4 regions of the Micromonospora sp. NBC_00389 genome follow, and region 4 is predicted to be linked to each of the others. Evidence: riboswitches for the same ligand, from Rfam matches in the RefSeq annotation. Region 4 holds a riboswitch; each other region holds the start of a gene.

Region 1 (7,226 bases), 1.9 Mb from region 4:
CGATGGCGGCTATACCGGGCGCCTGGTCACCTGGGCGGGCGAGGTACTGAAAATGCTGGTCGAGGTCGTCAAACGCAGCGACACGGACAAGGGCTTCGTGGTCCTGCACCGCAGGTGGGTCGTGGAGCGCACGTTCGGATGGCTACTGGGTTACCGGCGCTGCGTACGCGACTACGAACGCCGGCCCGACCACCACGAGACCATCGTCTACATCGCGATGATCATGCTGATGTCCCGGCGACTGGCGAGAATCACCGGGACGTCCTGAGTTTCAAAACACGCTCTAAGGTGACAGGACTGCAGTCGCGGCAAGTTCGTGTGGGTGGAGCAGGGTATTACGCCGTGGTCGGGTAGCCGTACTCCTCTGCTTTTTCGCGCAGGTCGGCCAGTTCGACTTCGGGGTTGAGCGCGCGGACCGCCGCGTCGGTCAGTGGACGGAACGCAACGATTTGTTCAACCGCAGCTGGATCCAGGCCGATTTCGTAAACATCCTTGGCGTGCTCGATGTACTCCGCGACGATGTCGTCGCAGAGGATGCCGAGCAGCCAAGAGCCGTCTGGGTCAACCTCATCGTCGTCGGCAGGTGAAAAGTCGATGTCGTCGCCAGCGTGCCACCGCTCGTCGTAGGTGCGCCGCCACAGCACGAAGGTGGCATCGAGAGTGCCGTCCTGGCGGCAGAACGCAGGCTCGTGCACCTGCGCCTGGAACTGCTCAGGCAGTCCATCGAGGAGGCCCGGCCACAGCCGACCGTCTGTGTACGTGAACATCGACGACTCGTGGTGGACACCCCGGATGAATACGCCATCGGCGTTGAAGACGACGTCGTACTCCTCGCCGCTGCCGTTGCGCATCGACGCCGCTTCGTCCTCGCCCCATTCGCGGTCGTAGGCGTAATAGTCGCCCCCGACGATCGCGTCGAGCATTGCCAGGGCTTTGCACCGCTCGCGCAACACGTCGATGGAGGGCAGCCGCGCGGCAATGTCATGGACGGTCACGCCGGGAGCCTACGGGCCGACGATGAACCGACGCTGCAGGTCTTGAGCCGCTCGGACGATGATTCGCCGGGCGTCTTCACCGATGACGGCTTCGTTCCAGAGCCGTTCGATGGCCTTGGCGTAGGTGGCTGATCGACTGGAAGGCGGCCGTCGGGCGGACCGGGCAACCGCATCTGCACTTCGACGATCTGCGACACACCGGTAACACTCTCTCCGCGCAGACCGGGGCCAGCACTCGCGACCTGATGGCGCGGATGGGGCACGACTCATCCCAGGCCGCGTTGATCTACCAGCACGCCACGGCTATGGCGGATCGGGTCCTCGCCCAGGCGCTGCACGATGCGATGCGGGTCGACCGGACGAAGGCTAAGAAGTCGGCCGACGGCTCGGGCGAGGCCGAGGACAAGCCCGGCAAGAAGTCGGGCGGCAAGAAGGGCAAGAAGCGGTCAGCGAACCTTGACGGGGGCCAGGGATGACCGGGGCTAATGGCACGCCAATGGCACGCGACATGATCGTTGACCTTGGAACGTCGAAGGCCCCGGCTGGGACTCACGTCCTGACCAGGGCCTATCGCTTGGAGCGGGTGACGGGAATCGAACCCGCACTGTCAGCTTGGGAAGCTGATGTTCTGCCATTGAACTACACCCGCAAGCGGCACCACTGTACCCGAGTCACCGAACCCGTGCACCCAGGTACCCCCGCGCGCCGGTCCACCGCACCGGCCTCGCCGCACGGATCACGGACGATCACCCCTTGGCCGCGTACCGCGCGGCGTAGCTCTCCCGCGTACCACCGGTGCCGGCTCCGTCACGACGGAGCCGGCACCGGCGTCTTTCCCCAGGACCGGGTCGGTGGGCCGCGGTCAGGCGGCCGATCGCTGGACGTCACGGCTGCGACGGACCGGGCGGCTCTGCGGTAAGGCGGTCTGCTCGGACGCCGCGGGCGGGGCGTGCGGGTCGAGCCAGACCTGAACGGCCGGCCCACCCGGAGCGCCACCCGGGACACCGGCGCTGTGCTGCTCGCGGCGGGCCAGCATCGCCACGTCGACGGTGAACTCGAACAGCCGCCAGTCGACCTGCGGGGCCGCCCGGGCACTGCGCGCCAACTGGGCCACCCGGGCCGGGTCGGTCACCGGCCAGGCGCGCCCCGCCACGTACGCCTCGTCGTCGCTCTCCTCTGGGGGGAACGAGTGCAGCGCGTAGCGGCCGTCCCGTTCGAGGTCGCGACGCTTGGGCGAGTCGACGATGAAGCAGAACAGCCCGTCGTCGGTGATGACCGGGGAGACCGGATGGACCCGGGGCCCGCCGTCGGCGCGGACCGTGGCCAGGTAGCCGAAGCCCGGCCCGTATTGCTGGAGGAGAACGCGGATCCCGTCGGCGAGTCGGGGCTCGTCGGCGGCGAAATCGGACCAGGAAGCCATGCAGGCATTCTATCGAACAAATGTACGAGTAGCGACCTCGACGCGCTGGTCACCGGCACCGGATCCGGCCGTTACCGCCAACGCCGCTATGGTGGTCCGATGCTGCTCTCCGACCGCGACCTGGTCTCCGAGATCAAGGCCGGCACGCTGGGCCTGGAGCCGTTCGAGCCCACCCTGGTCCAACCGTCCAGCATCGACGTACGACTCGACCGGCTGTTCCGGGTCTTCAACAACCATCTCTACACGCACATCGACCCCGCCATGCAGCAGGACGACCTGACCTCGGCGGTGGAGGTGCCGGACGGCGAGCCGTTCGTGCTGCACCCGGGGGAGTTCGTGCTCGCCTCGACGCTGGAGGTCATCTCGCTCGGCGACCAGCTCGCCGGCCGACTGGAGGGCAAGTCGAGCCTGGGCCGGCTCGGCCTGCTCACGCACTCCACCGCTGGGTTCATCGACCCGGGCTTCTCCGGTCACGTGACGTTGGAGCTGTCGAACGTGGCGAACCTGCCGATCACCCTCTGGCCGGGCATGAAGATCGGGCAGCTCTGCATCTTCCGGCTCTCCTCGCCGGCCGAGCACCCGTACGGCTCGGTGGTCTACGGCTCGCGCTACCAGGGTCAGCGCGGGCCGACGCCGAGCCGCGCCTGGCAGAACTGGCGCGCCTGGCCCACCCGCTGACTCGGTAGGGCACGACGGACAGACGACGAGGGCCCGCCGCGACGGATCGCGACGGGCCCCCGATCATCCGGGATCAGCCCGGGCGGCCGTAGCTGTGGATCGGGCCGTCGTCGACCTTCTTCATCTTGACGGGTTGGCCGGCCTGCGAGGCGTGCACAACCCAGCCATTGCCCACGTACATCCCGACGTGGTGGATGTCGCTGTAGTAGAAGACCAGGTCACCGGCGCGCAGGTCGGCCCTGCTGACGTCCTTGGTCACCCGGCTCTGCTGGGCGGCGTTGTGCGGCAGCGACACCCCCGCCTTGGCCCAGGCGGCCAGCATCAGCCCGGAGCAGTCGTACGAGTTCGGGCCCTCGGCGCCCCAGACGTAGGGCTTGCCGATCTGGGCGCAGGCGAACTTCACGGCCACGCCGGCACCGCCGCCGGGGTAGCTGGCCGGGCAGGGCGCCGGACGCAGCGGACCGCCGCCGCCGTTGCCGTACACCTTGAGGCGCAGCTTCTGCAGCCGGTCGATCTCCTCGTTGATCTGCTTCTTCTTCGCGGCCAACTGGGCCTCGGTCCGGGTCAGCTGGGTCACCATCTCGTCCAGCGGCGCCTTCTGCCGGGACAACTCGTCGCGCAGGTCGGCGACCTGCCGGACGTCCTGCTGCTGGTTGTGCGCGAACCGGTCGAGCATCTCAAGCTGCCCGACCACCTCGCTGGGCGACCGGCTGCCCAGCACCGCGTTGACGGTGGAGACGTTCTCGCCCTTGTACGCGCGGACGGCGAGGGCGCTGACCTTGTCCATGGCAGCGTCGACCTGGCGCTCCAGTGGGGCGATCCGGGCGGCCAGCGCGTCGGCCTGCTTGCGCTTGACGGCCAGGTCGGCCCGGGTGGCGTTGTGCCGTTCGATGATCGGTTCGAGCTTGTTCCAGTCGGCGTCGATCTGGCGCTCGATCTCGGCGACGGACGGGTCCGCGTGGGCCGCCGTGGCGCTGCCGGCCAGGACGACGGCGACGCCGACCAGTGCGGCGAGAGCGGTGGTGAAGCGGGACCAGCGTGAGCGCGGCACGATCGACACCGGGCCGGCTGACGCCGACCGCTCGGACGACGGCCGCGGGGCATGGAGTGCCACCGGGTTCCGTACTCCTTCTTCCTGACCGCCTACCGGGTTAGCTGACGGGTTCGGGCGGGAAGTTGGCGCCCTACCGCGATGGCCGCGGATTCACCCCGGGAAAACCTGGGTCCCCGGTTCGCTCGGAAGCGACTCGGCGGTGTCGGTCCGTCACCACCCGGGCTGGGCGGACCTGCTATCGGGCCGACGAATGACCAGAGTAGAGACGGCTGTTACCGATCCGCAACCCGTGGGGCCGTGACACTCCGTACCGATTGGAAGGGGTCACGGACCGTACGCGAAGATTTCTTTCCGAACACTTCGATAGATGGAGATGTATTGACGCGAGCTCCCAGGCGGCGCGAAGGTGACCTCACCTGCACCCGCGATATCTAGACGAGTAAGTCCTAACCCTGATGGGGCTGCGGGCGCAGCGAAGGGTGTTGATGATCCGTTTGTGACGACAGACATCAACACCCTTCTAACCGCACTGTACGTGAAGATCGACGACTGGCTCGGGCGGCCTGCCCGGGCCGGTCGGCCACCGAAGCTGACCGATGCCGAACTGCTGACGCTGGCCGTGGCGCAGGTGTTGCTCGGAGTGCGGTCCGAGGCTCGCTGGCTCCGGTTCGTACCCGCGCATCTGCCCGGGGCGTTTCCCTACCTGCCGGGCCAGTCCGGGTACAACAAGCGACTACGCGCGGCACTGCCCCTGCTGAAGCGAGCGATCCGGGTGGTGGCCGCGGACACCGACCTGTGGACCGACGAGGTGTGGCTGGTGGACTCCACCCCCGTCGAGTGCGCCCGCTCCCGCCCCACGGTCAAACGCTCACGGCTGGCTGGCTGGGCCGGCTACAGCTACTGCGCCTCACACTCACGCTGGTTCTGGGGCTTGCGCCTGCACCTGATCTGCACCCCGGCCGGGCTGCCGATCACCTGGGCCCTGGCCGACCCCAAACTCGACGAGCGGCAGGTCCTCACCGCCATCCTGGAACACGACCCGGACCTGCTGGATGGCCGTCCCAGCCCGCTGATCATCGCCGACAAGGGATACGTCTCCGCCGAGCTGGACCGCTGGCTAGCCGAACGCGGGCTACGGCTACTACGGCCGTCATACCGCAACCGCACCCCACGCCCCGACGAACACCTACTCAAACCCATCCGGCAACTCATCGAATCGGTCAACCACACGTTGAAAAGCCAACTCGACCTGGAACTCCACGGCGCTCGCAGCATCGAAGGCGTCGGCGCCCGCGTTGCCCAGCGCCTCCTGGCCCTGACCGCCGCCATCTGGCACAACCGCAGCACCGGCCAACCCGTCACCCGGTCCCTGATCGCCTACGACCACTGACCAGCATTAGGACTTACTCGTCTAGGGGTTCGATGCACCACTCAACCCTGTCGACCGGCCGGCGCGCACTACTCGCCGCCGCCGTGGTCGCCGCCGCGACCGCGGTGCCGCTACCCTCGGACCCGGCCGCCGCCGCGCCCACCGCCGATCGCCAGCAGCAGTACGCCGCCGCGGCGACCGAGTACGGCGTGCCGACCGTCGTGCTGCTCGGCGTCTCCTATCTGGAGTCCCGCTGGGACAGCAACGCCGGCACACCGAGCACCAGCGGCGGCTACGGCCCGATGCACCTGACCGACGCCCGGCACGTGGCCGCCCTACCCGGCGGCCACCACGACGCCGGCACCGAGGACCCGCGTGGCGACGACTCCCGCCCCGCGAGGGTGCAAGCGCCCCGGCCGGCCGAGGACCCCGCGCCGCCCGCCGCCGCGTTGCAGACCGTGGACGCCGCCGCCGCGCTGACCGGCGCCGCCCCCGAGGCACTGCGCACCGATGCGGGCGTCAACATCCGGGGTGGGGCCGCGCTGCTGGGGGCGTACCAGCGGGAGCTTGGCGCGCCCGTCGGTGCCGACACCGACCCGGCGGCCTGGTACGGCGCGGTGGCCCGCTACGCCGGCGCGGACAGCGCCGACGCCGCGGCGGCCTTCGCCGACGAGGTCTTCACCACCATCGGCGCCGGCGAGTCCCGGGTGACCGACGACGGCCAGCGGATCACACTGCCGGCCCGCGCGGTGCAGCCCGAGCGTTCCTGGCTGGGCCGGCTGGGCCTGCGCCGGCTGGCCCGCCCGGACGGGCTGGAATGTCCCCGCACCATTTCCTGCGAGTGGATCCCGGCGCCCTACGAGGCATTCGGCGACGGGGACTACGGCAACCACGACCTCTCCGACCGGCCCGCGCGGCAGAAGATCGAGTACATCGTCATCCACGACACCGAGGCGAGTTGGGCGACCACCCTGCAACTCGTCCAGGACCCGACCTACGTGAGCTGGCACTACTCGCTGCGCTCGGTCGACGGGCACATCGCCCAGCACGTGAAGACCAAGGACGTCGGCTGGCACGCCGGCAACTGGTTCGTGAACGCCAAGTCGATCGGTCTGGAACACGAGGGCTTCGCGGCGCAGGGCACCTGGTACACCGAGGCGATGTACCGGACCTCGGCGAAGCTGGTCCGGCATCTCGCGCTGCGACTGGGCATCCCGCTGGACCGCCAGCACATCATCGGCCACGACAACGTGCCCGACACCGTCGCCTCGACCGTGCGTGGAATGCACTGGGATCCGGGCCCGTACTGGGACTGGACGCACTACTTCGACCTGCTGCACGCGCCTCGGCTGGACACCGGCACCCCGGCCACCGGGCTGGACCGGATCGGCCCGGACTACGCCACCAACCAGCCGGCGTTCACCGGCTGCGTCACCGCCGGCGTGCCCTGCGTGCCGCGCGGCTCCTCGTCGGTGGTGCTGCGCAGCGCACCGTCCGCGGACGCGCCGCTGGTCAACGACGTCGCGCTCCGCCCGGACGGCACCCCGAACACGATGGCCGTGTCGGACCACGGCGCCCGGGCATCCGCCGGGCAGACGTACGCGCTCGCGGGGCGGCAGGGCGACTGGACGGCGATCTGGTACCTCGGGCAGCGGGCCTGGTTCCACAACCCGGCGTCCGCGCCGACCGCCAGCTGGACCGTCGGCGTGG
Region 2 (7,226 bases), 660 kb from region 4:
ACGGAAGACGACGATGGCGACGACCACCCCGCAGTGCGCGACCAAGCGGACCAGCCGGCGGAACCAGGCTGGCTGCAGGCCAGTGAACGGGGAAGACCCACTCGGGGCGGACGGCGAGACCACCTGGGCCTGGCCATTGTCCACCATGGACGGTAGCCCGAGTTGCGAGACGTCCCTGAGGAGGCCCCCTCCGCACGGTGTGACGGTCCGACGTCCGAGGTGGTGAGGGTGTCACTGGGCAACCGGACGCTCAGACACCATCCCATGTCGTGCCGCCGGAGGCGGTGCGACCATTGCGGCGCGTCAGCGTCGACCCGGTCGACCGGATGACACCCCTGGCCGCAGTGCCAACCGCACGTCCTGTGGTGTACATGATGGTCGTGCGTCGGTGAGCGTGGCCGTTGCGGACGGGGTCGGGTATGGCCTTCGCCCCGACGAACCGAGGATCGCCACCGCGGGTGGGCGCGCCACCCGCAGTGGCGATGAGAACCGCGGCGAGCGTGTTCACGCGGGCAGCCAGTGTGGCTGCCCGATTATCGCCGAGCCTCAGAGTTGCTTCGCAGCGCGTTCGCCCAGTGTGTAGCACCGACCCCGGCCGGCTGCGGCCCGATGTTGTTCTCGGTGGTCGCGTCGGGATGCGGGGTCGGGCCTGCCGTCGTCAGGCCGAGCCCTTCGGCGCCGAGCGGGCGGTCCTGGGCCAAAGCGGCCGGCGAAGAAAAGCTCTCCGGAGCTTCCATTTCGGGTGCCTCGGCGGCTGGTCGTGGCCAGCGCCGCCAGCGCTGAACGCTGAGCACGGCGACCAGCATCGCGGCACCGATCAGCAGCGTCGTGCCGGTCCGTACCGGGGTGGCCAGGTCGGCGTGCTGGCCGGCCACGGTCACCTTGTGGCCGAGGAGGCGCAGCAGCCATGTCGGGCGCATCATCATGGCGAGATAAGTGCCCGCGTACACGACGCCGGTCAGCACGGCGCCGAGCGGGGAGAATCGCAGTGTGGCGATGAGCCCGAGCAGGATTCCAGCCGCTGCCAGTAGCAGCGCGTTCCGCATGAAGTCGCCTGTGTTCAAGGCGCCGCTGCTTTGCGCCGCGGTGAAGGCCTGGACCGAGCGGCCCTGTCCGATGGCGAGAAGGATCCAGGCCAACGGACCGATAACGATCGCGGCGATCATGGTTCCGATATGTCGCATCCGGGCACCGTACCGGTGGAACACAACGATGAAAACCCCCGGCACCGACCGTCGTTTTTCGGTCACGGTGGGGGCGCGGCAGGGGTCAGGCATGCCGCGATCCTGGCCACGCTCGATGCTGTTGACCCCGTCGGTGTGCCCGGCAACCCGTACGCCGCCCCTCTTGCGGCCTGCTGTCGGGATGAGTTCCCCCCGCTTTGCTGGAGCGGTGGTTACCTGCTGCCGGCTGGTGCAGGGGTGGCGATAGGTGGCTCGGCCTGGTCGTGCTGGCTGGTGTGCCAGGCGGTCTCGTATTCGTCGGGGCTGAGGTAGCCGAGTTCTTTCTGGATGCGGTGGGTGTTGTACCAGCCGTCGATGTACGCGAAGATCGCGTTCTCGGCCTCGTCGCGGGTTCGCCAGCTCGTGCGGTAGACGAGTTCGATCTTCAGCGTGGACCAGAAGTTCTCCATCAGGGCGTTGTCGTACGAGTCACCGACGGAGCCCATGGACGGCAGGATTCCGTTGTCCTGCAGCCGTTGCGTGAACCGGAAAGACGTATAGTTCGATCCCCTGTCGCTGTGATGGATCAACTGGCCGTCTCGGACATCGCGTGACCAGATCCCGTATTCGAGGGCGGCGAGGATCAGGTCGGTGTCGCAGCGGTCGGAGGTCTTCCAGCCGACGATCCGGCGGGAGAAGACATCGCGGACCGCCGCCAGCCAGAACACGCCCTCACCGCACGGGATGCGGGTGGCGTCGGCGACCCACAGCCGGTTCGGCCCGGCGGCGGTGAACTGCCGGTTGACCAGATCTGGCGCCGGCGTCGCCCGAGGGTCCTGCCGGGTAGAGCCGCCGCGCCAGCCGCGACGCAGGAACGCGCCCTGCCAGCCCTGGTCGGCCATCAGCCGCTCGACCCGCTTGCGGCCCACCCGGATGCCGTCACGGCGGAGCTGCCGGTGCACTCGGTCCGCGCCGTAGGTGTGCCCGGACGCGCTCCAGATCTCGTGGATGTTGGAGATCAGGCCCAGGTCGACCATGTCGCGGTCGCAGGGTTGTTCGGCCTGCTTGACCCACGCGTAGTAGGTGGAGGCGCCGACGTTGAGAACCCGTAACAGGAGCGCGACCGCGAACTGGTCACGGTGTTCATAAATGAACGTCATGACCGTCGCCGGGTCGGGTCGAGCTCCGCCGCGAAATACGCGCTCGCCGCTTTCAGGATCTCGTTCGCCCGTCGCAGCTCGGCGACTTCCTTGCGCAGCCGGCGGTTCTCCTCGGCCATCTCGCTGGTGGGCCGGTCGTGACGCTCGTCAGCGTCGGCCTCGGCCTGCCGGATCCAGTTCCGCAAAGCCTCGTGATGCACGCCGAGCTGCTCGGCGAGACGCCGGATCACGGGCTTCGGGTCCGACTCGCGATACAAACGCACAGCACGCTGACGCAGCTCGTCGGGGTACTTCTTCGGTGCTGCCACAGAAACTTCCTCCCCACGGCCATCAGACCATGATCAAGAAGCTCCATGAAAGCGGGGGTGGCTCAGGAACTGGCGGGACGGCCGCTCGCGACCTTGCGCCAGGCAACGCTGAAGCCTGGCTTACCGCGGGGGAGTAGAAGCGGGGGAGTGCAACTTAACGGCACCGGGCCGCTTCTGATCTTGCCCCAATCAGCTCGCGGATGATGTGACGGCACTGTCATTCCGACCACAAGCAGCGCCGCGTCGGGCATGTGGTCGGCGTTAACGAACAGGGCGCCGGGTCGCAGGAGTCCGTGGATCTCTGCGTACAGGGCGAGAGGTGCTGGGGTCGAGCCGTGCAGGGCGGTAGCGGTGACGATCGGGTCCTAGTCGCGGTGGGGGAGATCCGCAACCCAGTCGCGGTGGCCGTCCATCCAGGGACGCCTCGAAGGTGGCCAGCAGGACGGGTCGAGGTCGAGGTCGAGGTCGACGTGTCAAGTCCTTGCTTCCGAGAAGATCTTGCCAGGATCCTGCGAGCAGGAACGCGGCTGACGCTGTATCTCACCCGACGATAAGTGGACCTGGCTGCATATGGTGTGTGCCGGCTCGGCTGGCGCAGTTGGGGGCGCTGTGCCCGCACCCCGGGTGGCGCCGGTGGCGCACCCAGCCGCCCCGACGGCCTGCTGGCGACCGGCGGGGTGGCATGAGGCACCGTCCGATCTGGTGACCCCAGTCACATCGGCCCGGACACGGTCAGCGAAACTCATTCCGGGCCACCGATACCGCCGATGAGGCACCGATCGCGACCGTCCGTCCGGTTGTCGACCGACAACGCCGTCGTAACCGCTCGTCCCATTGAGTGAAGTCAGCGCCAAACTGCGCGGAAATTAATTGCGCCGATCATGTTTACGCAGGTGTGAGTGGGTTGGCAGGGTGCGAATGGTTCAGTAGTGTCGGCGCGTCCGGTGCGGTTTCCGTCGCAAGAGGCGACGCCGCGCCGACCCGCTCAATCGTGATTTCACGAACCGGGGACCCATTGCACGTCCGGGGTGAATCCGCGAGCCACGGCCCGCGGTAGGGCGATCTTCCCGCCCGAATCCGTCAGCTAACCCGGTAGGCGGTGTCGGAAGGAGTTCCATCTCGTGCAGCACGATCCCACCCCTCGGTCGATCCCCCGACTTCACGGTGCCGCGATGCGGTCGCTCGTCCCCTCCGGGCCGACGAGCTGATCCCGGCATCCGACACGCCCGACTGACCGGGCGATCCCCTTCCGAGCGGCTTAGCACCGTCCGCGGACCTCGCGCGCCCCGGCGCGCCGTCCCGCGCTGACCAGGGTCCGCCGCTCTCCGCCCCCCGTACCGTGGAGGAACACGTGAAGCACCACCTCAAGCGGCAGCTGCGACGCCTCGCCACCGAACGCCCGTACCAGGTCGCCGCCGGCTCCGCCGCAGCGCTCGTGCTGGCGGCCACGACCGGTACCCTGCTCGTCAACGCCAATGACGCGCCCGTGCGCCAGGAGGCCACGACCGCCGTGGCCGAGCTGGCCCCGCAGCTGGGCGACGTCGCCACCGGCAACCAGGCCCGCATCGCGACATCCCCGTCGACCTCGGCCAGCGCCTCGCCGTCGGCCAGCGCCACGTCGACCAAGCAGAACCCGGACCTGACCCGCAAGGCCGCCCCGAAGCCGCCCTCGACGAAGGTCCTCGACTACACCTACGAGGCGCAGACCGCCTACTGGAACTGCGGCCCGGCCGCAGTGCGCAACGCGCTCAGCGCGAGCGGCGTCGAGACCACCCAGGACGCGATGGTCGCCCCGCTCGGCGCCACCGAGAACGGCACCAACTCCGCCGAGGACACCACCCGCGGGCTCAACCAGATGGTCAAGGGCAACCCGTACCGGACCCGGACGATCCCCGGCACGGCCTCCCCGGTGCAGATGGACCAGCTCCAGGCCGACGTGGTCAAGGCCATCACCGACGGACGGGCCATCGTCGCAAACACCGTCGGCGACGCCACGGACACCGACGGGGGCTGGCACTCCTTCCCCGGCGGCCACTACATCGCCGTGGTCGGCTACAAGAACGACGGGCGGACCGTGCGGATCGCCGACTCCGCGAACCCGGCGACCGCCTCCTACTGGATGACCACCATCGAACTGGCGAACTGGATGGCCACCCGCGGCTACTCTGCCTAATCCCGCGTCCGACCCTCGGGCACCGGCTCTCTACGAGGAGCCGGTGCCCGACGCATTTCGCCCGGTCCGCGCTCTCGCGAGCGGTGGCACTCCCCACCCAGCTGTTCACTTCGGTGAAGGCCAGGCTGTCCGGCACGCGCAGGTCGAGGGCCCGCTACGGCGCACGTTTCGCGAGCTGAGGCCGGCGGTGTGCGCCGTAGCGGGGGTTGTGCCGCGCGGCTTGTAGACGGCCAGGACGGTCGCGGCGAGCAGGACCAGCAGCCCACCCGTTAGCGGCGGCCGCCCGCCCGGGGGGTCAGGCGGTCAGGCTGTCCAGGGCGGCGCGGAGCCGCCGGGTCGCCTCGTCAGCCACCGGTCGCAGCTCGTCTCTCCCGGTCAGCTGCACCATCACCTGGGGGTCGAGGGCCTGCACCAGGGTGGCGTCGGGGCCGTCGGCGCGGACCACGACGTTGCACGGCAGCAGCAGCCCGATCTCCCGTTCCGCTTCGAGCGCCTGGTGTGCCAGAGGCGGGTTGCAGGCGCCGAGGATGACGTAGTCCTCCAGGTTGATGCCGAGCTTGTCGTGCAGTGCGTTGCTGGAGGTTCGTTTTTATAGCTCGCCTAAGGGACGTCTCGTAACCCCGGCGTCTGTCTGTAAAGGACGGTCGGTCAATATGCCTGGGTACAGGTGATCACCGCAGCCCGTCCGGCATGGATCTTCCCGTTCACCGGGTTGCAGCCCGACCAGTTCCGCAAGCTGGTCCGCTTAGTCGCCGAGCGTGGTGGTGACGCGATCACTGACGGCCGGCCGGGCCGGCAGTGGGCCCTGGACCTGCCCGACCGGGTGCTCCTGGACGCGGCGTACTGGCGCACCAACCTGACCATGCGCCAGATCGGCCCGCTGTTCGGGGTGTCGCACTCCGCCGCGCACCGGGTGATCGACACCCTCGTCCCGCTGCTTGCCCTGGCGCCGGTGCGTCGGCGGCCGGTCGACCAGATCGCCATCGTCGACGGCACCCTGATCCCGACCCGCGATCACCGCCTGGCCGCCCGGAGCAAGAACTACCGCTATTCGACGAATCTGCAGGTCGCCATCGATGCCAGTACCCGCCTGGTCATCGCCGTCGGCGACCCGCAGCCGGGCAACCGCAACGACACGATCGTCTACCGCACGAGCGGCATCGAGGAGCAGCTGGACGGGCGGCCGGTGATGGCCGACGGCGGCTACCGGGGCAACCGCGAGGTGATCATGCCGTACCGCAAGCCCTCCGACGGCAGCGACCTGCCGGACTGGAAGCAAGCCCTCAACGTCGAAAACCGCAGGGTTCGGGCAGGGGTCGAACACGCCCTAACCAGGATGAAGTGCTTCAATATTCTGCGCGACTATCGACGCGCCGCCCGGACATTGGCCGATACCGCTTCCGGCATCGCCAACCTCCACAACATCATCCTCGCTGGCTGACCCCCCGGTCCGGCACCGGGCACCACCTTCACCCAGTTACGAACCGGCCTGGGGCTCGAGCGTGAAGGGGTGGGCGGCCGGCCCAGGCGAAAAACGCCGCCATCGTTGCCCTACAAGACCAAGGCAGGCACAGAGGAGACAGCCGGCTTATTTCCACCCACGAGGCGAAATCGGGGAAACTCAGCCATTGCTAAGGGACGTCTCGTAACCCCGGTGTCTGTCCGCTGAGGACGGTCGGTCAGGATGCCTGGGTGCAGGTGATCACCGCGGCCCGCCCGGAGTGGATCTTTCCGTTCACGGGGCTGCAGCCCGCCCAGTTCCGCAAGCTGGTCCGCGTGGTCGCCGAGCGTGGCGGTGACGGCATCGCCGATGGCCGGCCGGGCCGGCAGTGGGCCTTGGACCTTCCCGATCGGGTGTTGCTGGTGGCCACCTACTGGCGCACGAACCTGACGATGCGCCAGATCGGGCCGCTGTTCGGGGTGTCGCACTCGGCCGCGCACCGGGTCATCGACACTCTCGGCCCGTTGCTGGCCCTCGCGCCGGTGCTGCGGCGGCCGGTCGAGCAGATCGCCATCGTCGACGGCACCCTGATTCCCACCCGCGATCACCGACTGGCCGCCCGCAGCAAGAACTACCGGTACTCGACGAACCTGCAGGTCGCCATCGACGCCAGCACCCGCCTGGTCATCGCCGTCGGCGACCCACAGCCGGGCAACCGCAACGACACGATCGTCTACCGCACCAGCGGCATCGAGGAGAAACTCGCCGGGCGGCCGGTGATGGCCGACGGCGGCTACCGCGGCAACCCCGAGGTGATCATCCCGTACCGCAAGCCCGCCGACGGCGGTGACCTGCCGGCCTGGAAAGAAGCCCTCAACGTCGAACACCGGAGGGTCCGTGCAGGGGTCGAACACGCCCTGGCCAGGATGAAGTGCTTCAAGATCCTGCGTGACTACCGCCGCGCCGCTCACACATTGGCCG
Region 3 (7,226 bases), 2.3 Mb from region 4:
CCGCTGTGCTCCCTCGGGCCGCGGCCCGAGGGACGGCGGTCAGGACGGGTGGGTGGCTGCTGAGGCGGGCGTCTCGGCGAAGAGCGCGAGCAGATCGCCGACCTGACGGTCTGCTTCGGCGGGGTGCCGGAACCGGCCGGCCGGGTTGAGGGTGTACTCGTTGCGCCGGCCGACCCGGGTGCGGTGCAGGTAGCCGCCGGCCTCCAGGTCCGCGACGATCGCCTGTGCGGCCCGCTCGGTCACGCCGACCTCGGCCGCCACGTCGCGCAGCCGGGCGGTGGGGTCGCGGGCGATGGCCAGCAGGACGTGTCCGTGGTTGGTGAGGAACGTCCAGTTCCGGCCGCTGCCGGTGTCGCCCGCCGCCGTGCTCGCCATCGTGGGTCCGCCTCTCCGGTTGTCCGCCCTGGCCTCGGTGGCACCTCCGAAGGGCCGGCCCAGGGCCAACGTATGAAATCTAACTCACGCATATCTTGACGCATCTTGTGGTGCGTGTGACCGTGGAGCCCGAGCCAGCGCCCGCCGCCGGCCCGGCTGAAGAGCCATTTGAGCAGGTCAAACGCGTGAGACGAGGTGCGGGATGAGTAGTCCCGGTACACCCGGCGGTAAGCCGGGTCCGCAGCGGGCCACCGACCGGGCGCCGGCGCTCACCGAGCCGGCCCGGGCGTACGCCGAGCTGGCCGCCGGCAACCGGCGCTTCGTCAGCGGCGCCCCGCGCCACCCCAACCAGGACGCCGGGCACCGGGCGGCGGTCGCCGACGGACAGCACCCGTTCGCGGTGATCGTCGGCTGCTCCGACTCCCGACTGGCCGCCGAGATCATCTTTGACCGAGGGCTGGGCGACCTCTTCGTGGTCCGCACGGCCGGGCACACGACCGGCCCGGAGGTGCTGGGCAGCGTGGAGTACGCGGTGACCGTGCTCGGCACTCCGCTGGTGGTGGTGCTCGGCCACGGCTCCTGCGGTGCGGTCCAGGCGGCCCGGGAGGCGGCCGCCACCGGCACCCCGCCCCGGGGGCACCTGCGTGCCGTGGTCGACGCCGTGCTGCCCAGCCTGCGTCGCGCCGAGGCCGAGGGGGTGGACGACATCGACGGCATCGTCGACATTCACATCGCGCAGACCGTCGAGGCGCTGCTCGGCCAGTCGCCCGTGCTGGCAGCCGAGGTGGCGCAGGGGCGCTGCGCGGTGGTGGGGGTGTCGTACCGGCTCGCCGCCGGCGTGGTGCGCCCGGTGGCCGCCGTACCGGCTACCGCCACGGCGCTCGACGTACCGACCGGGCCCAGCACGGCGGCCGGCCCGACCGCGCCCGCCGCCGCCTGACGAGACGAGGGCCGCCCCGCGACGCGGGACGGCCCTTCGACGGGTGGACATGCGGTCAGAGCATCGACATGTGTACGTGGTCGGTGTGGTTCGACGGCCCGCTGTACGACTTCCAGCCGGTCGCCGGGAACCAGATCTGTCGGTTCCAGATCACGTAGTAGATACCGAGCCGGTCGGCGTTGCGGATGAGGAACGCGGCCACGTTGTTGCCGTACGTCCGGGTGTCCTCGTTGTGCCACGGGCTGAAGCCGCTCTTCTGCAACGACCAGTCGCAGGCGCGGCCCTTCGGGTGCTCCCACGGCCCGCCGGAGCGGTAGCAGCCGACGAACCGGTTGAAGCCGGCCCGCTTGACCTCCTTGTACGCGTGCAGCGTGCGCGGGGTGACGCAGCCGGAGGTGGTGGGGTCGTTCTCGCTGCACGACTCGGACTTCCAGTCACCGTCGGCGGTCCGGTTGGGGCCGATCCGGGCGACCGGCGAGGTCGCCGACACCAGGCCGCCGGTGAAGCCCTTCCCACCGACCAGCGCGAGTGCCTTGTCGGCGTCGCGCTTCTCCTTCGCCATCAGGGCGGTCTGCTTCTGCTGCTCGCGGACCTCCGCGTCGAGGGCCAGCTTGGCCTGCTCGGCGCGGGACTTCACCGTGTTGACCTCGGAGAGCTTCTTCTCGTTGACCATGTTCATCTCGTCGAGCACCGCGGCGCGCTGGACGAACGAGTCGGGGGCGTCGCTCTCCAACAGCATCGCGATCGCGCCGATCCGGCCGCTCCGGTACGACTGGGCGGCGATCTGCCCGACCTGGGGGGCCAGCTTCTCCAACTCCGCGTTGGCCCGGTCGACCTCCGCCGCCAGCTCAATCTGCCGCTTCTTGGACTTGTCCAACTTGGACTTGGCGGCAGAGTAGTCGCGGTTGGCCTTCTCGATCACGTCGTTGAGCAGCGCGGGCTCGCCGTCCTCCTCGTGCCCGGACGGTGTGGGGGTCGTCGGGGCGGCGTGCGCCGGGAGGGGGCCGGCGAGCACGGTCAGTGCGGCGATCACGGCCACCACGGGTGTCAACCAGCGGCGTAGGGGTGCCGTCACAATATTCCCTTCCGTCGACCGCCGACCGGGTTAGCTGACGGGTTCGGGGCGGAAGTGGCCCCTACCGCTGACGCGGATTCACCCCACGTGCCTGGGTCCCCGGCTCGCCAGCTGGCGATTGGGCGGTGGCACCGCAGGCGCTGCGTCGCGCCTTCAGCGGTAACCGGCAGCGAGGTTACCCGAGAGTCGACCGGCTGAGCTACGTCCAGATGCCGACTAAAAGCGTCATTTCGCCATGGCGCTGAGTGACCAGTGACGCGGTTCTCAGGGCGGATGCCCCACCTCGTCACGCTGAGGAGTGTCACCATGCCGTCTCCGTGCTCCTGTCCGGCTCGTGCCACCGGTCGGTGGCGGTGGTTGGGGGTGTGGCCCGCGCCGGATCGGGTCCGGTTGGGTCGGGTCGACCCGTGCGCGGTGAGCTGAGTGCGGCCAGTGCCTCCGCGCGGTCCGGCCTGGGTCGCTCGGCGGGCGGCTCGGCACCCGACCGGCCGGCTGCGGTCACCACGGCGGCCAGTCCGGTGGTCAGCGGTACGGCGGCGATGAGGCCGAGCGTGGCGACCGCGCTGCGGACGATCTCCTGCGCGAGGAACTCGCTGGTCAGGATCTGCCCGAGCGGCCGCGAGTCGGCGGTGAGCAGGAGCAGTAGCGGCAGTGAGGCGCCCGCGTACGCCAGCACGATGGTGTTGACGGTGGAGGCGATGTGCGCCCGGCCGACTCGGGTGGCCGCCCGGTAGAGCTGCAACCGGGTCAGCCCGGGGTTGGCGTTCGCCAGCTCGGTGACGGTGGCCGCCTGGGTGACCGTCACGTCGTCGAGGACCCCGAGCGAGCCGATGATGATCCCGGCGAGCAGCAGGCCGTGCAGGTCCACGTTGGCCTGGAACATCGACAGCGTGGTGGCGTCCTCGCTCCCGAAGCCGGTGAGGTGGGTGGCGGCGGTGGCGATGGTGGCGAGCACGCCGGTCAACACCAGGCTGCCCAGGGTGCCGAGCACCGCGACCGAGGTCTGCGCGGTGACCCCGTGCGTCAGGTAGAGCACCACGAACATGATCAGGGCGGCGCCGACCACCGCCACCAGCAGCGGTGATCGGCCAGCGCCGATCCCCGGGAGCACGAAGGTGAGCAGGATGGCGAAGCTGGCGGCCAGCCCGGCCAGCGCGGCCAGGCCCCGCCACCGGCCGAACGCGACGATCGCGGCGGCGAAGACCACCGCCAGCCAGACCAACGGCGTGCCGCGCTGGTGCTCCGCGATGTTCCAGCTGCTGGCGACGGGATCGGCCGGATCGGTCAGCTCGACCAGGATGACCTCGTCACCGACCTCGACCCGGGGTGCGCCGGGTCCGTCCGGCACCGGCGTCTGGACCTGCTGGCCGGCAGCCGGCCCGTCGGCCACCCGGACGTCCACGGTGCCGCACAGCCCGGCCCCGGCGTCCGGCGTGCCCTCGGGACTCGGTGCGGCCGGCGGGCACGGCTCGGTCACCACCCGGGTCACCGTGCCGTGGTAGCGCGGCACGTCCGTGCCCCCGGCGGTCTGCGGCGACCCGTCGCGTGGCCAGAGCACCACCGCGGCGAGCACGGTGGCGACGAAGAGCGGTACCACGGTCGCGATGAGGATCCGTCGTACCCGGGGCGGGGCGGACGGAGTGGAACGGCTGTGGTCGGAACCCAATGCGAGACTCCCAACGATCCGGTGCGGGGTACGTGCCGGCGGGCCGGTCGGTTCACCGCCGCTGCGGGAATGCGGCGACGGGCATGACGAATCGCTGGGTGGCGACATGACGGCTACGGACGGTGAGTGCTCGGCACGGTCGACCGGAGGCGACGCCACATCGTGGCGGCGTCGGCGCCCGACTGCGTAGCGAGGTCCGGAGGGCCATCGTGGGAAATGCTAGCCAGCCCGACCCGCGGACGCAGGTTGTGGCGGGGTGTCGCGCGGTCGAACCGCCCGCACGGCGGTGACCGGACCGGCATGTTGGAGTCATGTCCGCTCCGTCACAGCCCGAGCCCGACCGTCCCGGCAGTCACCAGCAGCACGCCGGGTCCGCCGGGCCGAAGCAGCATGACGAGCACGCCGGGCATGACAAGCACGCCGGGCACGACCCGGCGATGTTCCGCCGTCGGTTCTGGGTCTGCCTGGTGCTCACCGTCCCGGTGGTGCTGACGAGCGACCTGGTGCTGGACCGGCTCGGCCTCCGGCTGGACGTACCGGGGCGCTCCTGGGTCGGGCCGGTGCTCGGCTCGGTCGTGTTCTGGTGGGGTGGCTGGCCGTTCCTGGTCGGTGCGGTCCGCGAGGTGCGGGACCGGGCGCCGGGCATGATGCTGCTGGTCGCGATGGCGATAACCGTCGCCTACACCGCGTCGCTGGCCACCAGCCTGGGAGCCTTCGACCTGGACTTCTGGTGGGAGCTGGCCGCGCTGGTCACCATCATGCTGCTCGGGCACTGGCAGGAGATGAAGGCCATCGGGCAGGCCCGGGGCGCACTCGCGGCGCTGGCCGCACTGCTGCCCGACGAGGCCGAGCGGGTGACGGCGGACGGGCGGGTCGAGGCGGTGTCGGTGGCCGAGCTGCGGATCGGCGATGTGGTGCTGGTCCGGCCCGGGGGCCGAGTACCGGCGGACGGCCGGATCGTGGACGGCGGCGCCGAGCTGGACGAATCGATGATCACCGGCGAGTCGCGTCCGGTCGCCCGGTCGGCAGGGGACCGGGTGGTCGCCGGCACCGTCGCCACCGACTCGGCGATCCGGGTCCGCGTCGAGGCGCTGGGTGAGCAGACCGCGCTCGCCGGCATCCAGCGGATGGTCGCGCAGGCGCAGCGCTCCGGCGGGCGGGCACAACTGCTGGCTGACCGGTTCGCCGCCGCGCTGTTCTACGTGGCCACCGGCACCGCGGTGCTGACCGTGCTGGTCTGGACCGCGCTCGGCGAGCCGGACGAGGCGGTGGTCCGCGCGGTCACCGTCCTGGTGATCGCCTGCCCGCACGCGCTCGGTCTGGCCATCCCGCTGGTCGTCGCGCTCTCCACCGCGCTGGCCGCGCGATCCGGGATCCTGGTCAAGGACCGGTTGGCGCTGGAGCGGATGCGGACCGTGGCCGTGGTGCTCTTCGACAAGACCGGCACCCTGACCCGGGGCGAGCACGCGGTCACCGACGTGGTGACGGTGCCCGGCGTCGGGCGGGACGAGGCGCTGCGGATCGCGGCCGGCGTGGAATCCGACAGCGAGCATCCGCTGGCCCGGGCGATCGTGGCGGCGGCCGGACCCGCCGGCCCGACCCGGGCCGCCGGGTTCCGGTCGCTGCCGGGTCGCGGCGTGCAGGCCACCATCGACGGTACGGAGTACGCGGTGGGCGGGCCGGCGCTGCTGCGGGAGCTGGGCCTGTCGCTTCCGCCCGAGTTGGACGCGGCGACCGGGCGATGGTCGGCGCGGGGTGCCGCCGTGCTGCACCTGGTACGGCTGCCGGACACGGTGCTTGGCGCGTTCGCACTGACCGACGAGGTGCGTCCGGAGGCCCGTCAGGCCATCGTCGAGCTGCGCACCGACGGCGTCCGGACCATCGCCATGATCACCGGTGATGCCCGACCGGTGGCCGAGGCGGTGGCCGCCGACCTCGGCTTCCGGCCCGGCGTCGACGAGGTCTTCGCCGAGGTGCTGCCGGCGGAGAAGGACGACCGGGTTGCCGAACTCCAGCGGCGGGGGTTGACCGTGGCGATGGTCGGCGACGGGGTGAACGACGCCCCGGCGTTGGCTCGTGCCGACGTGGGCATCGCGATCGGCGCGGGCACCGATGTCGCGATCGAGTCCGCCGGGGTGGTGCTGGCGTCGTCGGACCCGCGCGGGGTCGGTGCCGTGGTCCGGCTCTCCCGGGCGTCGTACCGCAAGATGCGGCAGAACCTGGCCTGGGCGGCGGGCTACAACGTGGTGACGCTGCCGCTGGCGGCCGGTGTGCTGGCCTGGGCGGGGGTGGCGTTGAGCCCGGCGCTGGCGGCGGTGCTGATGTCCGCGTCCACCATCGTGGTGGCGCTCAACGCCCAGTTGCTGCGCCGGGTACGCCTCGCCCCGGAGCGCGGCTGAGAGCCCTCAGCCGCGCTTCATCAGCCGGCCGACCGCCGCCATCATCTCGGAGGCCATCTCGTCGGCCCTGCCCTCGGCCGCTCCCTCGTGCATGCAGTGCCGGGCGTGCCCGTCGAGCAGGCCCAACGCCACCTTGTCCAAGGCGGCCTGGATCGCGGAGATCTGGGTGAGCACGTCGATGCAGTAGCGGTCCTCGTCGACCATCTTCTCGATGCCACGGACCTGCCCCTCGACGCGGCGAAGCCGCGTGAGCAACTGGTCCTTGCTGGCGGTGTATCCGCGGATCGGGGTGGGTGTGGTCATGACGACCAGGATAGCGTACCCCTGGGGGGTATGGTACGGTCGTCTCCTGCCGCGATACCCCAACCGGGTACCGGTACAGGCAAAGGCGGAGGTCCGTCTCCAGGTTACCCCCCGGGGGTATAAGCTCGGAGGCGGCAGAGGGGAGATCAGTCCGATGGTCAACACGACGTACCAGGTGCAGGGCATGACCTGTGGGCACTGCGTCAGCGCGGTCAGCGCCGAGGTGGGCGCCATCACGGGGGTGAGCGACGTCCAGGTCGACCTTGCCACCGGCCGGGTCACCGTCAACAGCGACCAGCCACTGGACATGGAGACCGTCCGGGCCGCCGTCGACGAGGCCGGCTACAACCTCGTCGACGCCTGATCCCGGGGAGCCCGACATGAACACGGTGACCAGACTGGGCGGGTTCGCCCTCGGCCTCGCAGCGGTCTTCGGCGCGGCGTACGGGATCGGCCAGGTGACCGGCC
Region 4 (7,226 bases):
CGGCACCTCGACCGGGTGTACGCCCGACTGGCCGAGTTACGGCAATCGGCGGTCCGCGCCGAGCGGGACGGCTACCGGATGGCCCGGGTGGGCACGTTCGGCGCGCTGGTCGAGCGCGACGCGATGGTCTTCCACGCCGCGCAACGGCGGCACACCCTGGACGCCGAGCACGAGGGGCTGGTCTTCGGCCGGCTGGACCTGCGGGACCGACAGGTGCTGCACGTCGGGCGGCTCGGCATCCGCGACGAGGACGCCACCACGCTGGTCGTCGACTGGCGGGCGCCGGCCGCCGCCGCCTTCTACCAGGCCACCCCGGCCCAGCCGCAGGGCGTGGTGCGCCGCCGCACGATCCAGTCCCGCAACGAGCGGGTCACCCGGATCGAGGACGACCTGCTGGACCCGACCGCCGCCCCGGAGGGGATGACGGTGGTGGGCGACGGCGCGCTGCTGGCCACCCTGTCCCGGGCCACCGGCCGGGGCATGCGCGACATCGTGGCGACCATCCAGCAGGAGCAGGACGAGGCGATCCGGTCGCCCGGCTCCGGGGTGACGATCGTCGCCGGCGGCCCGGGCACCGGCAAGACGGCGGTGGCCCTGCACCGGGCCGCGTACCTGCTCTACTCCGACCGCAGCCGGTACGCCGGGGGCGGCATCCTGGTGGTCGGCCCGTCCTCGGTCTTCGTCGAGTACATCGCCTCGGTGCTGCCCTCGCTCGGTGAGGACACCGCGACCCTGCACTCGCTGGGCACCCTCTTCCCGGGGATGACCGCCACCCGCACCGACCCGCCCGAGGTGGCCTCGGTGAAGGGCTCGTTGCGGATGCGCCGGGTGCTGGAGCGGGCGGTCCGGGACGCGGTGCCGGGTGGTCCGGGCGAGCTGCGGCTGCTCTACCGGGGCGGACTGCTGCGGCTGGACCGGGCCGAGCTGGACGGGATCCGGGACCGCGTGCTGCACCGGGGCGCCCGACGCAACGAGGTACGCCGGGCCGGTTTCGACGGGGTCTTCGCCGCGCTCTGGGCGCAGGCCCGGCGGATGAACCTCCGACTGCCGGAGCAGCCGGCGTTCGAGGCGGAGATCGCCGAGCGGCCGGAGTTCCGGGAGTTCCTCAAGGCGTGGTGGCCGCGGCTGCACCCCCGGCACGTACTCGGCTGGCTGGCCCGGCCGGACCGGCTGCACCGGTACGCCGGCGGGATCCTCTCCACGGCGGAGATCCGGCTGCTCAGCGCCGCGTACCAGGGCCTGGACGACGCCGGGCTGACCATCGCCGACGTGGCGCTGCTGGACGAGTTGGACGCGTTGCTCGGCAAGCCGGCACAGCCGGCCCGGGCGCGGCGCGACCCGTTCCAGCTCGCTGGCGGGGTTCGCGAGCTGAGCACCTTCGCCGACCGGCAGCGGGCCGCCCGGGCGTCGGCCCGGGAGCGTCCGGCGGACTACCGGGAGTACGCGCACGTGGTGGTGGACGAGGCACAGGACGTCTCGCCGATGCAGTGGCGCATGATCGGCCGGCGCGGCCGGTTGGCCTCCTGGACCGTGGTGGGCGATCCGGCGCAGACCGCGTGGACCGGCGACCCGGAGGAGCTGGACCGGGCCCGTGACCACGCGTTGGGCCGGCGCAAGCGGCACGATTTCACGCTGACCACCAACTACCGCAACTCGTCGGAGATCTTCGCGGTGGCGGCGGCGGAGATCCGCCGGCTCTACCCCGACCTGCTGCTGCCGACAGCCGTCCGCTCCACCGGGGTCGATCCGGTCGAGCTGGTGGTGCCCCCCACCGCGCTGGAGACCGCGATCGTGGAGGCGGCCACCGGCCTGCTGGCCGAGGTCGAGGGCACGGTCGGGGTGATCACGCCGGTCCCCCGCCGCGACGAGGTCGCCGGTTGGCTCGGCGTGCTCGGCGCGCCGCGGCTGCAGGTGGTGACCAGCCTGGAGGCCAAGGGCATGGAGTACGACGGGGTGGTGCTGGTCGCCCCGAGCGAGATCCGGGCGGATCCGGGCGCGGGCGTGCGCACCCTCTACGTCGCGCTCTCCCGGGCCACTCAGCGGCTCACCACCATCGACCCGATCGGCTGACCTGCGGCGGTAGCCCTCACCGGGCGACCGCCGGCCTTACACTTGCATACATAGCGATGTGCGCATACATTTGACCAAATCCGGACCGACGGCGGAGGGTGGTTTCGTGGGCGCAGGTCATGACCACCACCATGCGTCGGTCGCCAACGCCGCGCACCAGCACCGGGGCCGACTCTGGACGGCGTTCGGGCTGCTCGCCGCCCTGATGGTGGTCGAAGCGGTGGCCGCCTTCCACACCGGCTCACTGGCCCTGCTCTCCGACGCCGGGCACATGTTCACCGACGTGCTCGGCATCGGGATGGCGCTCGCCGCGATCACCGCCACCCAGCGAACCACGGGCGACCCGCAGCGCACCTTCGGGCTCTACCGGCTCGAGGTGCTCGCCGCACTGGCCAACGCCGTCCTGCTCTCCGGCGTGGCGGTCTACGTGGTGATCGAGGCGATCGGCCGGTTCGGCGACCCGCACGAGGTGCTGGCCGGCCCGATGCTCGCGGTGGCCACGCTCGGCCTGCTCGCCAATCTGGCCGCCTTCGCCCTGCTCCGCTCGGGTGCCCGGGAGAGCATCAACCTCCAGGGCGCCTACCTGGAGGTGCTCGGCGACCTGCTCGGCTCGCTCGGCGTGATCGGCGCGGCGCTGCTCATCCAGGTCACGGACTGGTGGTGGGCCGACCCGCTCGTCGCGGTCGCCATCGGCGTGTTCATCCTGCCGCGCACCTGGCGGCTGGGGCGGGCCGCGGTCCGCATCCTGGTGCAGGCCGCCCCGGAACACCTCCAGGTGACCGCCGTGCACGACCGGCTGGCCGCGGTGCCCGGCGTGGTCGAGGTGCACGACCTGCACGTCTGGACGCTCACCTCGGGCATGGAGGTGGCCTCCGCACACCTGACGATGGCGCCCGACGCGGAGGTCGGCGCGGTGCTCACCGCGGCGCGTACCGCCCTGCACGAAGACTTCCGGATCGAGCACGCGACGTTGCAGATCGAGCCCGGCGCCGCCCCTGGGGCCTGCGGTTCGATCCGGTGGTAACGCCTTTTTCTGGAGCTTTCCTCAACTTCGCCCGAATTTACCGTGACGACGCACGCACCGTCCGTCACATCGGCTGCATCAGTCCCACCGGCCCCGGTAGGCTCGGTCCCGGCCTCCACCCAGCGGCGCCCTAACGGCGCCGGTGGCGGCCGCCGCCTAATCGCCCGAGCGGGCGAACCGGGGAACCATGTTCCTGGGGTGCATCCGCGTCAGCGGTAGGGATCTTCCGTCCCGAACCCGTCAGCTAACCCGGTCGGCGGCTGACGGAAGGACATGCGTAGTGGCACCAGCACGACCGCCCGCCGCCCGATTGGCGGCCCTGATCGTCGCGATGCTCGCCCTCGGCGTCGCACTCCCGGCCGGCGCCGCCTCGGCCGCTCCCCAGACCGCCCTGCGGGCCGCCGCGGCACCCGACGGCGACGAGGAGGGTGGCACCCCGGCGCTGCGGGCCCAACTGGAGGCGGCCAGCAAGGGCTACCTGGACGCGAAGCGCGCCCTGGACACCTCCGTCCAGCGGCAGCAGCAGCTCACCACCCAACTGAAGACCACCGAGACCGAGCTGACCGAACGCAGCGGCAAGGTCGGCGAGATCGCCGGGGTGGCCTACCGCACCGGCCGGCTCGGCACGATGTCGGCCTTGCTCAACAGCAACACCCCGGAGGGCTTCATGGACCGGGCCGCCGCGCTGGACGCGGTCGCCGCCAACGAGGACCGGGTGCTGCGCGAACTGCTCGCCACCAAGGACGAGGCCAACCGCACCCGGGTGGCCCTGGACGGCGAGATCCGCGAACAGCGCAAGCAGGTCACCGTGATGGCCAAGCGCAAGGACCAGGCCGAACGGGCCCTGAAAGTGGCCACCACCAAGCCCCAGACCACGGCCGACAGCGGCTCCAACCGGGGCACCTCCGCCGCCAACGCCCAGGCCGCGCCGCGCAACTCCGACGGCTCCTGGCCGTCCGAGTCGTGCAGCGTCAACGACCCCACCCCGGCCACCGGCTGCATCACCCCGCGCACCCTGCACGCGCTCAACCAGGCCAAGGCCGCCGGCTTCACCCGGTACGTGTCCTGCCACCGCTCCGGCGGCTCCGGTGAACACCCGAAGGGCCGGGCCTGCGACTTCGCCGCGCAGACGAACGGCTTCGGCGGGGACGCCACCGGCGGCGACAAGACGTACGGCAACAACCTGGCCGCCTACTTCATCCGCAACGCCGACCGGCTCGCCGTGCTGTACGTGATCTGGTACCGGCAGATCTGGCTGCCCAGCAGCGGGTGGAAGTCGTACAGCGGGGCGGGTGGCGACCCGTCCAGCGACCACACCAACCACGTACACCTGTCGGTGTACTGACCCGACCCGGCCGGCGCCCCGCTGAGCGGGGCGCCGGCCGGAGTACGTCAGCGGGCGTACCCCGGATGTCGCCGGCGGTCGGACGACCCCGGCCGGGTCCGGCGGCAGCATCGCTCGTATGCGTCGACTACCGCCCACCGCCCGCAAGGCGCTGCTCACCCTGCACCTGGTCACGTCGCTCGGCTGGCTCGGCACCGACCTGGTGCTGCTCACCCTCGGCGTCGCGGCGCTGCGCGGTGCCGACCCGGCCGTCGTCTACCCGGCCGCCGCGTTGGTCGGCACCGTGCTGTTCGCTCCGCTGAGCGTGCTGGTCTGGCTGGTCGGCGTGGCCAGCGCAGTGCTCACCCCGTGGGGCCTGCTGCGCTACCGCTGGGTCCTGACCAAGCTGGTGATCACCACGGTGATGGTCGGCCTGGTGCTGTTCCTGCTCACCCCGAACCTGCGGCACGCCGGTGCGCTGGGCGTCGCCCTGCCCGCCCGGGATCGCGCCGACCTGGTGATCGCACCCGCGGTGTCGACCAGCCTGATGATCATTGCGACGGTGCTCTCCACGTACAAGCCGTGGGGGCGACGACCGGTCGCGCGGCCCACCGCCGCCGGCCGGACCGGCCGTGATCGGCAGGGCGCCGGGCCCGGCGCACGGCCCACCATCGAAGGCCGGGCCGCCCATGATCGCGCTACAACCAGGATGTAGTGGCCTCCAAGCCGAAGCAGGCCACTACATCCAGGATCGAGCGCGATCATGGCGCGGGCGCGGGCGCGGGGCGCGGCGCGGGGCGCGGTGTGAGCGGGGGCGCGGGGTGGGGTCAGGTGGGGGGTGGGGGGTCGTCGGGGCGGTCCAGGGCCGCGCCGAGGCGGGTGGCCAGGGCCAGGTGGGCCGCGCGGGCCTGGCGGAACGCGTACCGAAACAACCGAGCTGGTGCGGTCAGGGTGATCTCGACATCGATCCGGACCAGGCCGTCCGGCTCGGCACGCAGCCGGGTGTGGTTGTGCACCGTGGTGGCCGGCCACTGGCGGGCCACCGTGACGATCTCGTCGTCCTCGCTGATCAGCACGTCCGCCTGGTAGGTGGTGCGAAAGTGCAGCGGGCCGGCCACCAGCCGGTCGCTGATCGCGTAGCTGGCCCGGGCACCGGGCCGTGGCGGCAGCCTGCGGACCCGGACGATCAGCGGGTGCAGCTCGCCCTGCCGGGTCAGGTCGCTGAGCAACGCCGCCGCGTCAGAGGTTGAGGAGCGGGCCTGAACGGTGTAGCTGAAGGTATCGCTCCTGAGCACACCGTCTCCTGCCGTCGATGGTCGCCCGATCGTCCCGTACCCCGGTCGGGCTGGCAACGCCCGGAGGGACACCGGCCGATGCGATGCCGTTCGGGGCTTCCGTCGCACTAGGGTCGGTTAGCGAGTAATCACCGGCCGTGACGAGGGGCGGAAATCATGAACGGCTACGACCGGTGAGCGGACACGTGATGGTCTTCGCGCCCACACCGCAGCTGACGGTGACCGTCGACCAGCCGAGCGACCATCCCGAGCTGCACCTGCACCCCGGCGGGCAGGGCGTCTGGCAGGCCCGCATGGTGATGTCGCTCGGCGTCGACGTGGTGCTCTGCGCCGCACTCGGCGGCGAGATCGGCCAGGTGTTGGAGCCACTGCTGGTCAGCGAGGGGGTGGACCTCAAGGTGGTGGTCCGCGACTCCGGTAGCGGGGGGTACGTGCACGACCGTCGGGACGGGACCCGGCAGGAGATCGTCGACGTGCCCGGGCAGCCCCTGAGCCGGCACGAGCTCGACGAGCTGTACAACCTTGCCCTCGGCGAGGGCCTGCGGGCGTCGGTGAGCGTGCTCAGTGGCCCCAACGAGCCGTGGCTCGTCCCGGCCGATCTGTACCGGCGCTTCGCCGCCGACCTCGGCGCCAACGGCGGCCGGGTGGTGGTCGACCTCTCCGGCGATCACCTCGGCGCGGTGCTGGACAGCGGGGTGTTCTTCCTCAAGGTGAGCCACGAGGAACTGATCCGCGACGGCCGTGCTCGCAACGAGGACCGTACGGAGTTGAGCCGGGTGATGTACGACCTGCACGCCTCCGGCGCCGAGACGGTGGTGGTGAGCCGGGCCGACGAGCCGGCGCTGGCGCTCATCGACGGGGAGCTGTTCGAGGTGGAGATGCCCCGGTTGGAGGCCGCCGACCCGCGTGGAGCGGGCGATTCGATGACCGCTGGGGTGGCCGCCGTGGTGGCCGGCGGCGGAGACATCCGGACCGCCATCCGCACCGGCGCTGCCGCTGGGGCGCTGAACGTGACCCGGCACGGCCTGGGCACCGGGCGGTTGGACTCGATCACGGGCCTGGTGGAGCGGGTGCGGCTGGTTCCGGCGGACAGCCGTCAGCAGGAGCGGACCACCCCCGACGAGCTGGCCGACCGGGCGGTCGAGCGATGACGCTGCGGGTGCTGGTCACCAACGACGACGGGATCGCCGCACCGGGCATCCAGGCGCTGGCCTGGGCGGCGGCGCAGCGGGGCCTGGACGTGGTGGTGGCGGCGCCGCTGGAGGAGGCGAGTGGCACCAGCGCCGCGATGAGCGCCATGGAGCAGGACGGGCGGGTGGTGGTGCACGACCACCCGCTGCCGGAGCTGGCGGGTGTGCCCGCGTACGGGGTCGGCGGCTCCCCCGGCTTCATCACGCTGATCGCGCTGCACGGCGCGTTCGGCCCGCCGCCGTCGGTGGTGCTCTCGGGCATCAACCGGGGCGCCAACGCCGGCCGCGCCGTGCTGCACTCCGGCACGGTGGGTGCCGCCTTC

What was found. A riboswitch is a leader RNA that binds a small molecule or an ion and turns the genes downstream of it on or off. The one in region 4 is predicted to bind cyclic di-AMP.
Region 1: linked by a shared signal. The riboswitch ahead of OG470_RS07735 (C40 family peptidase) and the one ahead of OG470_RS36025 (coiled-coil domain-containing protein) in region 4 are both predicted to bind cyclic di-AMP.
Region 2: linked by a shared signal. The riboswitch ahead of OG470_RS33060 (C39 family peptidase) and the one ahead of OG470_RS36025 (coiled-coil domain-containing protein) in region 4 are both predicted to bind cyclic di-AMP.
Region 3: linked by a shared signal. The riboswitch ahead of OG470_RS09955 (coiled-coil domain-containing protein) and the one ahead of OG470_RS36025 (coiled-coil domain-containing protein) in region 4 are both predicted to bind cyclic di-AMP.

The regions. Positions count from the first base shown of each region.
Region 1 is NZ_CP107947.1:1,621,883-1,629,108, reverse strand. Features, by position in the region: gene OG470_RS07765 (IS5 family transposase) at 1-268, shown strand, start outside; gene OG470_RS07760 (hypothetical protein) at 336-995, opposite strand; gene OG470_RS07755 (hypothetical protein) at 1,250-1,471, shown strand; tRNA gene OG470_RS07750 (tRNA-Gly) at 1,571-1,644, opposite strand; gene OG470_RS07745 (pyridoxamine 5'-phosphate oxidase family protein) at 1,858-2,415, opposite strand; gene dcd (dCTP deaminase) at 2,515-3,093, shown strand; gene OG470_RS07735 (C40 family peptidase) at 3,167-4,144, opposite strand; cyclic di-AMP (ydaO/yuaA leader) riboswitch at 4,220-4,356, opposite strand; gene OG470_RS07730 (IS982 family transposase) at 4,644-5,537, shown strand; gene OG470_RS07725 (N-acetylmuramoyl-L-alanine amidase) at 5,570-7,226, shown strand, end outside.
Region 2 is NZ_CP107947.1:6,981,801-6,989,026, reverse strand. Features, by position in the region: gene OG470_RS33075 (hypothetical protein) at 534-1,166, opposite strand; gene OG470_RS33070 (IS3 family transposase) at 1,397-2,323, opposite strand; gene OG470_RS33065 (transposase) at 2,320-2,631, opposite strand; cyclic di-AMP (ydaO/yuaA leader) riboswitch at 3,604-3,745, shown strand; gene OG470_RS33060 (C39 family peptidase) at 3,971-4,804, shown strand; gene OG470_RS33055 (DUF302 domain-containing protein) at 5,100-5,372, opposite strand; gene OG470_RS33050 (transposase family protein) at 5,472-6,245, shown strand; gene OG470_RS33045 (transposase family protein) at 6,497-7,226, shown strand, end outside.
Region 3 is NZ_CP107947.1:2,083,801-2,091,026, forward strand. Features, by position in the region: gene OG470_RS09945 (helix-turn-helix transcriptional regulator) at 40-375, opposite strand; gene OG470_RS09950 (carbonic anhydrase) at 578-1,315, shown strand; gene OG470_RS09955 (coiled-coil domain-containing protein) at 1,371-2,390, opposite strand; cyclic di-AMP (ydaO/yuaA leader) riboswitch at 2,394-2,525, opposite strand; gene OG470_RS09960 (YibE/F family protein) at 2,692-4,056, opposite strand; gene OG470_RS09965 (copper-translocating P-type ATPase) at 4,368-6,455, shown strand; gene OG470_RS09970 (metal-sensitive transcriptional regulator) at 6,462-6,758, opposite strand; gene OG470_RS09975 (heavy-metal-associated domain-containing protein) at 6,913-7,122, shown strand; gene OG470_RS09980 (hypothetical protein) at 7,139-7,226, shown strand, end outside.
Region 4 is NZ_CP107947.1:7,640,296-7,647,521, forward strand. Features, by position in the region: gene OG470_RS36015 (HelD family protein) at 1-2,070, shown strand, start outside; gene OG470_RS36020 (cation diffusion facilitator family transporter) at 2,177-3,094, shown strand; cyclic di-AMP (ydaO/yuaA leader) riboswitch at 3,238-3,369, shown strand; gene OG470_RS36025 (coiled-coil domain-containing protein) at 3,375-4,439, shown strand; gene OG470_RS36030 (hypothetical protein) at 4,558-5,133, shown strand; gene OG470_RS36035 (SRPBCC family protein) at 5,246-5,713, opposite strand; gene OG470_RS36040 (PfkB family carbohydrate kinase) at 5,887-6,864, shown strand; gene surE (5'/3'-nucleotidase SurE) at 6,861-7,226, shown strand, end outside.